DNA from 2 places in the Streptomyces sp. NPDC051219 genome. Region 1 is predicted to be linked to the other one. Evidence: riboswitches for the same ligand, from Rfam matches in the RefSeq annotation. Region 1 holds a riboswitch; the other holds the start of a gene.
The links. A riboswitch is a leader RNA that binds a small molecule or an ion and turns the genes downstream of it on or off. The one in region 1 is predicted to bind S-adenosylmethionine.
Positions count from the first base shown of each region.

Region 2: another riboswitch for S-adenosylmethionine. It lies ahead of AB0M62_RS04560 (aminotransferase class V-fold PLP-dependent enzyme); the one in region 1 lies ahead of thrC (threonine synthase).

Region 1 is NZ_JBFBAS010000001.1:109,276-113,300, reverse strand. Features, by position in the region: gene AB0M62_RS00590 (MoaD/ThiS family protein) at 1-198, opposite strand, end outside; gene thrC (threonine synthase) at 240-1,541, opposite strand; SAM riboswitch class I at 1,559-1,701, opposite strand; gene AB0M62_RS00580 (glucosyl-3-phosphoglycerate synthase) at 1,887-2,825, shown strand; gene AB0M62_RS00575 (trehalose-6-phosphate synthase) at 2,904-4,025, shown strand, end outside.
Region 2 is NZ_JBFBAS010000002.1:390,134-394,158, forward strand. Features, by position in the region: gene AB0M62_RS04555 (DUF2785 domain-containing protein) at 1-416, opposite strand, end outside; gene AB0M62_RS04560 (aminotransferase class V-fold PLP-dependent enzyme) at 498-1,886, opposite strand; SAM riboswitch class IV at 2,050-2,166, opposite strand; gene trpD (anthranilate phosphoribosyltransferase) at 2,274-3,338, opposite strand; gene AB0M62_RS04570 (ubiquinol-cytochrome c reductase cytochrome b subunit) at 3,470-4,025, opposite strand, start outside.

The DNA.
Region 1 (4,025 bases):
GACGTCGTCGTCGTTGACGTACACGTTCACGAAGCGGCGCAGCTTGCCCTGGTCGTCCAGCACACGCGCGGCAATGCCCGGGTGGTTCTTCTCCAGGGACTCGATGACCTCGGCGAGGGTCGCGCCCTCCGCCGGGACCTCGGCCTTGCCGCCCGTGTAGGTGCGGAGGATGGTCGGGATACGGACATTGACGCTCATACGGTGCTGCCTTCCGGGAAGCAGGGGCTACGGGCGGGGACTCAGGCCAGGCCGGCGGCGCGGAACGCGTCCAGGCTCGGGCGGATCGTCGCGGTCGGTCCGGTGGTCGGCGCGACTGCGTCCAGCGTCTTCAGGCCGTCGCCGGTGTTGAGGACGACGGTGGTGAGGGCCGGGTCGAGCAGACCGTTCTCGATCAGCTTCCTGGTGACGCCGACGGTCACGCCACCCGCCGTCTCCGCGAAGATGCCCTCCGTCTGCGCCAGCAGCTTGATGGCCTCGACGATCCGCGTGTCGTCGACGTCCTCGACCGCGCCACCCGTGCGGCGGGCGATGTCCAGGACATACGGGCCGTCGGCCGGGTTGCCGATGGCGAGCGACTTGGCGATGGTGTCCGGCTTGACCGGGCGGACCACGTCGTGACCGGCCTTGAAGGCGGCTGAGACCGGGGAGCAGCCCTCTGCCTGGGCGCCGAAGATCTTGTACGGCTTGTCCTCGACGAGGCCCAGCGCGATGAGCTCCTTCAGCCCCTTGTCGATCTTCGTGAGCTGCGAGCCGGAGGCGATCGGGATCACGAGCTGGTCGGGCAGCTGCCAGCCGAGCTGCTCGCAGATCTCGTACGCCAGGGTCTTGGAGCCCTCGCCGTAGTACGGGCGGAGGTTGACGTTCACGAACCCCCAGCCCTCGCCCAGCGGGTCGCCGATGAGTTCGGAGCAGAAGCGGTTGACGTCGTCGTAGTTGCCCTCGATGCCGACCAGGTCGCCCCCGTACACCGCGGCCATGACGACCTTGCCGGCCTCCAGGTCGTTCGGGATGAACACGCAGGAGCGGAAGCCCGACCGGGCGGCGGCGGCGCCGACGGCACCGGCCAGGTTGCCCGTGGAGGAGCAGGACAGGGTGGTGAAGCCGAAGGCGCGGGCGGCTTCGACGGCGATGGCGACGACACGGTCCTTGAAGGAGTGCGTCGGGTTGCCGGAGTCGTCCTTGACGTACAGGCCGCCGGTCACGCCCAGTGCGCGGGCCAGGTTGTCGGCCTTGACGAGCTTGGTGAAGCCGGGGTTGAGGTTCGGCTTCCCGGCCACGTCGGCGGGAACGGGCAGCAGCGGCGCGTAGCGCCAGATGTTGTCGGGTCCGGCCTCGATCCGCTTGCGCAGGGCATCGGGGTCGCCGCTCGGCAGTTCGTAAGCCACTTCGAGCGGCCCGAAACACGACGAACAGGCGAAGATCGGTCCGAGTCCGAAACGCTCACCGCATTCGCGGCAGGAGAGGGCTGCAGCGGGCCCGAGGTCGACAGCGTTCGCGGAGTCCGCGGAATCGGTGTTGTTTGCAACAGTCTGCACAGCCATGGAGGCGAGGCCCTTTCTCCTCATCTTCCCCGTGGCGCACTTCGCCACGAGACGGAATTGGCACCTTCCCTAGCCGGGAGCCTCGCGGTGATATGCGAGACCGACTGGAGGGTTGCCGGGGCTTCAACGGGCCGTTTCCCTCTGCCCCTCTGGATGAGCGGTATGGCACTGGGCACGGGCCCAGGCGTTTGTGTGCGTATCGACCCCCGGCATGCGAGGGTCGTCCGCGTTGTTCAAGACTGTAACCGAAGGCCCGGACGGTTGAGACAGTCGTCCGAACCGCGAGATGGATCAACGGTTCACCGGGCCGGCTCATACGACTCATACGGTCAAGGAGACGCGCACGTGCTGGAAGAGGTGGAACGCTGGCTGCGCCGGCGTTCCTGGTCCGCCGCCGACCGCCCGCTCGACCAGCTCATCGCGGCCAAGCGTGGCACCGCGGTGAGCGTGGTACTGCCCGCGCTCAACGAGCAGGAGACCGTCGGCGACATCGTCGCCGTGATCCGCCGCGAGCTGATGGAGGCCGTCCCGCTCGTCGACGAACTGGTGGTCGTCGACTCCGGTTCGACCGACCGCACCGCCGAGGTGGCGGCTGCGGCCGGCGCGCGGGTCGTACACCGCGACACGATCCTGCCGCGGCTGCCCGCCGTGCCCGGCAAGGGCGAGGTGCTGTGGCGCTCGCTGCTGGTGACCGGTGGCGACCTCGTCTGCTTCGTCGACGCCGACCTGAAGGACTTCTCCGCGGACTTCGTGTCCGGGATCGTCGGGCCGCTCCTCACCGATCCGGACGTGCAGTTCGTGAAGGCGATGTACGACCGGCCGCTGGCCGGCGCCGCGGGCCAGGGCGGGCGGGTGACGGAGCTCGTGGCCCGGCCCCTGCTGAACCTGCACTGGCCCCAGCTGGCCGGGTTCGTGCAGCCGCTGGGGGGCGAGTACGCGGCGCGGCGCTCGCTGCTGGAGCGGCTGCCCTTCCCGGTCGGATACGGCGTGGAGCTGGGTCTGCTCGTCGACTCGCTGCACACCGTGGGCCTGGACGCGATGGCGCAGGTGGACGTCGGCGAACGCGTCCACCGCCATCAGGACGGGCAGGCGCTCGGCCGGATGGCGGCAGCGATCTACCGGACCGCGCAGCTGCGGCTCTCACGCGGACATCTGGTGCGGCCGGCGCTCACCCAGTTCGAGCGGGGTGCGGAGGGGTTCGTACCGCAGACTCACGCCGTGGACACCGAGGAGCGGCCGCCGATGCTGGACATCCGCGAGTACGCGGCGCGGCGCGCCGCATAGGGGCGCGGCGTGGGGAGCGCGGTGTAAGTGTCCTCTTCCGTACGTTTGAGCGTTTCCGTGACGGGCTAGGTTCGCGTCATGGCTTCCCTGCTCGGTGCCCAGGTCCTTGTCGCCTCCAACCGCGGCCCGGTGTCGTACGCGCTAGGTGAGGACGGCTCGCTCGTCGCCAGGCGCGGCGGCGGCGGGCTCGTCTCCGGCCTGTCGTCCATCGGCCCGGAGACAGAGGCGGTGTGGGTCTGCGCGGCCCTCGGAGACGGCGACCGGGAGGCCGCTCGCCGCACCGGCGGGTCCCTCGACCCGGCCGACACCGGCGGACAGAGCGTCCGGATGCTGGACATCAATCCCGGCGTCTACACCGACGCGTACAACGGGGTCGCCAACTCCACGCTTTGGTTTATCCACCATCTGCTCTACCAGACCCCGCTGGAGCCCGTGTTCGGCGCGGAGTTCCGGTCGCAGTGGGCGGCTTACGAGGCGTACAACACGGCCTTCGCGGACGCGCTCGCCGAGGAGGCGGCGGAGGGCGCGGCCGTCCTGGTGCAGGATTACCACCTCGCCCTGGTACCCGGGATGCTCCGCGAGCGCCGCCCCGACGTGCGGATCGGCCACTTCTCGCACACACCGTGGGCGCCGGTGGAGTACTTCCGGATGCTCCCGGACGACATCGCCGAAAAGCTGCTCCACGGCATCCTGGGCGCGGACCGGGCGGGGTTCCTCACCCTCCGGTGGGCGCAGGCGTTCATGCAATGCTGCCAGCGGATCCTTGGCCCGGACTGCCTGGTCCAGTGGCCCAAGGACGACACGCCCAGCCTCGTGTCGTTCGAGCCGGGGCGGGCGCACAAGACGTGGATCGGGGTGCACGGGCTCGGCGCCGACGCCGACTTCCTGCGCGAGCGTGCGCACCGGCCGGACGTGGACGAGCGGATGGCGGCGCTGCGTGAGCAGATCGGCCCCGGCCGCAAGACCGTCGTCCGCGTCGACCGGACGGAACTGTCGAAGAACATCGTGCGCGGGCTGCTCGCCTACCGGCAGCTGCTGGCGGACCGCCCGGAGTGGCGGGAACGGGTCGTGCATGTCGCCTTCGCCTACCCCTCGCGCCAGGACCTCGAGGTGTACCGGACGTACACGGCGGAGGTCCAGCGCGTCTCGGACGAGATCAACGCGGAGTTCGGCACGGCTGGCTGGACGCCGGTGATCCTC
Region 2 (4,025 bases), on a different contig from region 1:
AGGCCGAACCGGCCGAGCAGATCGGCGCCATGGGCGACCGCGTGCAGCCAGCCGACTACGGGATCGTGACCGCGCAGGTCGGTCTCCGCCGGGTACCAGCGGGCGAAGGCGTCGACCCACGCCGGACTGAAGCCGCCGTGCGTCACGATCATGTCGAGCACGAGCGGGGCGAAGGTGCGGGCCTGGATCTCCGGATCGGCGAACCGGGCCGCCATCTCGTCCCCCAGAGCGGACCGCCGTGGAGCGTCGATGACCCCGCGCCGTATCCAGGTCATCAGGACGCCGTAGGGCGCCCCGTCCCGTACCTCCGGGTCGGGATCACGCAGGGCGAGGGACAGCCGGTCCACCAGGTCGTCCAGGGAGACGCCGGCGGGAACGGCGCAGTCGTCTTCCCGGATCTTCTGCCAATCGGTCATGGCCGGCAGCCTAATGGCGTGAATCCGGACAACAGTGCCCCGCCCCCCGGAGAGGCGGGGGCGGGGCGGACGGGCGGTTTCTCAGACCTGGGCCGCGCCGCGGTCCGGGACGCAACGGCCGTCCTCGGTGCGGTAGTTCCACTGCGCACCGTCGGCGACCAGTTCCTTCACGGCCCGGACGAAACGCTCCACGTGCTCGTCGGGCGTACCCGCGCCGAAGCTGACCCTGATCGCGTTCGGCGAACGCTCCCCGGGGCCGTCCTCGGGGGCCCCGCACTCGCCCGGCTCCTGCTGCTCGCTGCCCAACAGGGTCCGCACCAGGGGGTGGGCGCAGAACAGGCCGTCCCTGACGCCGATCCCGTACTCCGCGGAGAGCGCGGCGGCAAAGTGCGAGCTGTTCCAGCCGTCGACCACGAACGAGATGACACCGACCCGCGGGGCGTCGTCGCCGAACAGCGAGAGCACCCTCACCCGGGATACCACGGCCAGTCCTTCGCGGACCCGGGCGACGAGCCGCTGCTCACGGGCGACCAGAGAGTCGAAGCCAGCCTCGGCCAGCGCCTTGCAGGCCGAGGCGATCGCGTACACGCCGATGACATTGGGCGAGCCGGCCTCGTGGCGGGCAGCCGTGGTGTGCCACTCGACGTCCATCCCGCCGTCCGCGCGCCGGGCCACCGTGCGGCTCGCGCCGCCGCCCGCGAGGTACGGCTCGGCCTCTTGCAGCCAGTCCGCGCGGCCGGCGAGCACGCCGGCACCGAACGGCGCGTACAGCTTGTGCCCGGAGAAGGCGACCCAGTCGACGTCCAGCTCGGCGATGTCCACCGGGTGATGGGGTGCGAGCTGCGCGGCGTCCAGCACGATGCGGGCGCCGTGAGCGTGGGCCGCGGCGGCGAGCTCCTTCACCGGCCACAGCTCGCCGGTGACGTTCGAGGCGCCCGTGACGCAGACGAGCGCGGGGCCGTAGGGGTCACGGTCGGCGAGGGCCCGCTCCAGTGTCCCGACTGCCTCGGCCCGCGTGCGGGGCGCGTTGAGGTAGTTCACCCGGGCGCCGCGCCACGGAAGGAGGGAAGCGTGGTGCTCGGTCTCGAAGACGAAAACCTGGCAGCCGGCCGGGATCGCCCCGGCGAGCAGGTTGAGCGAGTCGGTGGTCGACCGGGTGAAGACGACCTGGTCGTCCGCACGGCAGCCGAGGAACTCCGCGACGACGGCGCGGCTGCTCTCGAAGAGGTCGGTCGACAGCTGCGAGAGGTAGCCGGCGCCCCGGTGCACGCTGCCGTAGTACGGGGCGTACGCGGCCACGTCGTCCCACACGCGCTGGAGGGCCGGGGCGCTGGCGGCGTAGTCGAGAGCCGCGTAGGGGACCTCGCCCCCCGTGACGAGCGGAACGGTGACGTCGCGGCCCAGAACGGGCAGCGGTTCCGACGAACCGGGGCAAATCAGCTGCTCGGCGACAGTGGTGCAGACAGACATGGCGAACTCCCGTGAAACGCAGGCGAGATCACTGCACGGCCGCACGAAGGGCTGCATGCAGGAAGGAAAAAGAGGTGTGCGGAAGTGGGGCGGAAAGCCCTATCGCATTCGCTTGCTCACGAGACAGCTCCCTCAAAGGACCAGGACCCCTGGCGGTTCGAGGGGTCCGCGCTTGCCGTAGACCTCACTGCCTACGACCTGGTCTTCACCCGGGGCACCCCGCCACGGACGGAGGGTTGCCGGACAGCAAGCCGGGGCCTGAACGCTGTCACTCATGACCTGTGCAGCATCTTGCCACATGATCTTCGAGGCGCAAGGCGGAGTCCACTTCCTGAGACCGCCCAGCTCGCGGACTCGGACCCCGCCCTCGCGCTCACACACTCGCCGCTACGAGTTACTGGCTGCCACCCAGCGCTCGAGCGTGCGCAGGGCCGCGCCCGAATCGATGGACTCGGCGGCCTTGGCGATCCCGGCCGCGATCTGGTCGTTCAAGGAGCCGGGTCCGGGGTCGAGCGCCACCAGAGCCGCCGCCGCGTTCAGCAGCACCGCGTCCCGCACCGGTCCGGTCTCGCCGCCGAGAAGCCTCCGGGCGACATCGGCGTTGTACGAGGCGTCGGCGCCGCGCAGCGCCTCCACGGGCACCAGCTCGATCCCCACGTCACGCGGGTCGAAGGCCTCTTCGCGGACCTCGCCGTCCCGCACCACCCACACCCGGGAGGTGGCCGTGGTGGTCAACTCGTCGAGGCCGTCGTCACCGCGGAAGACGAGCGCGGAGGAACCGCGCTCCGCGAGGACACCCGCGACGATGGGCGCCATCCTGACGTCCGCGACTCCGGTCGCCTGCGCGCGCACCCGGGCCGGGTTGGTGAGCGGACCGAGGAAGTTGAAGGTGGTGCGAATCCCCAACTCGCGGCGTGCGGCCGCGACATGACGCAGCGCCGGATGGAACTTCACGGCGAAGCAGAAGGTGATGCCCGCTTCGCCGGCGACCTCGGCCACCCGTTGCGGCGTCAGTTCCAGATTGACGCCGAGCTTCTCCAGCACGTCCGACGCGCCGCTGGCCGACGACGCGGCGCGGTTGCCGTGCTTCACGACCTTCGCTCCGGTACCGGCGACCACGACGGCCGACATGGTGGAGATGTTGACGGTCTTCGCGCCGTCCCCTCCGGTCCCGACGATGTCGACCGTCCGGCCGGGTACCTCGATCAGATTGGCGTGCTCGTACATCGTACGTACGAGTCCGTTGATCTCCGCGACCGTCTCCCCCTTGGCCCGCAGGGCCACCGCGAAGCCGGCGATCTGGGCGTCGGTGGCCTCTCCGCGCATGATGCGGTCCATCGCCCAGGCAGTGTCGTCGGCGGTCACATCGGTGTTGCTGAGGAGCGCGTCGAGCACGCCCGGCCAGCTGCGGGCCGCCACGCTGTCGCCGCCTGCCGGGGTCACAACGTTCATGGTCCGCTCCTGGGGTCCACAGCCGAATAGAGGTGCCTCCACCCTATCCAGCGCCGGTTACGGCAAAGAGCCCCGTCCGGTGATCGGACGGGGCTCCAGCCGTGGCGACCGCCACGAGCGGTCAGGTGGGATCAGTGGTGGCCGTGGCCGCTGTTGATCTCCTTGTACTCCTCTGCCGTCACCTTCTCGTACTGGCTGTCCTCGCCGTAGAAGCCCTTGCTCAGCTTGGCCCGCAGCTTCTGCAGGCCCTTGACCTTGCGCTCGACACCGTTCTCGTCGACCGTGGGGCCGACCTCGACCGGCTTGTACTGCTCGTGCGCGGTGAGCGTGTACAGCTGCGACTGCGGCAGGGGCTCGTGGACCTCGACGAACTCACCGTGCGGCAGGCGCTTGATGATGCCGGTCTCGCGGCCGTGCAGCACCTTTTCCTTGTCACGCCGCTGCAGACCCAGGCAGATCCGCTTGGTGATGACGAAGGCGATGACCGGGCCGACGAAGAAGCCGATCCGGGCGAACCAGGTGATGTTGTTGATCGACAGGTGGAAGAACTGCGCGAACATGTCGTTGCCGCCCGCGATCAGCAGGATCGCGTACCAGGTCAGCCACGCGACACCGAACGCCGTACGGGTCGGGGCATTGCGCGGGCGGTCCAGGATGTGGTGCTCGCGCTTGTCGCCGGTGACCCAG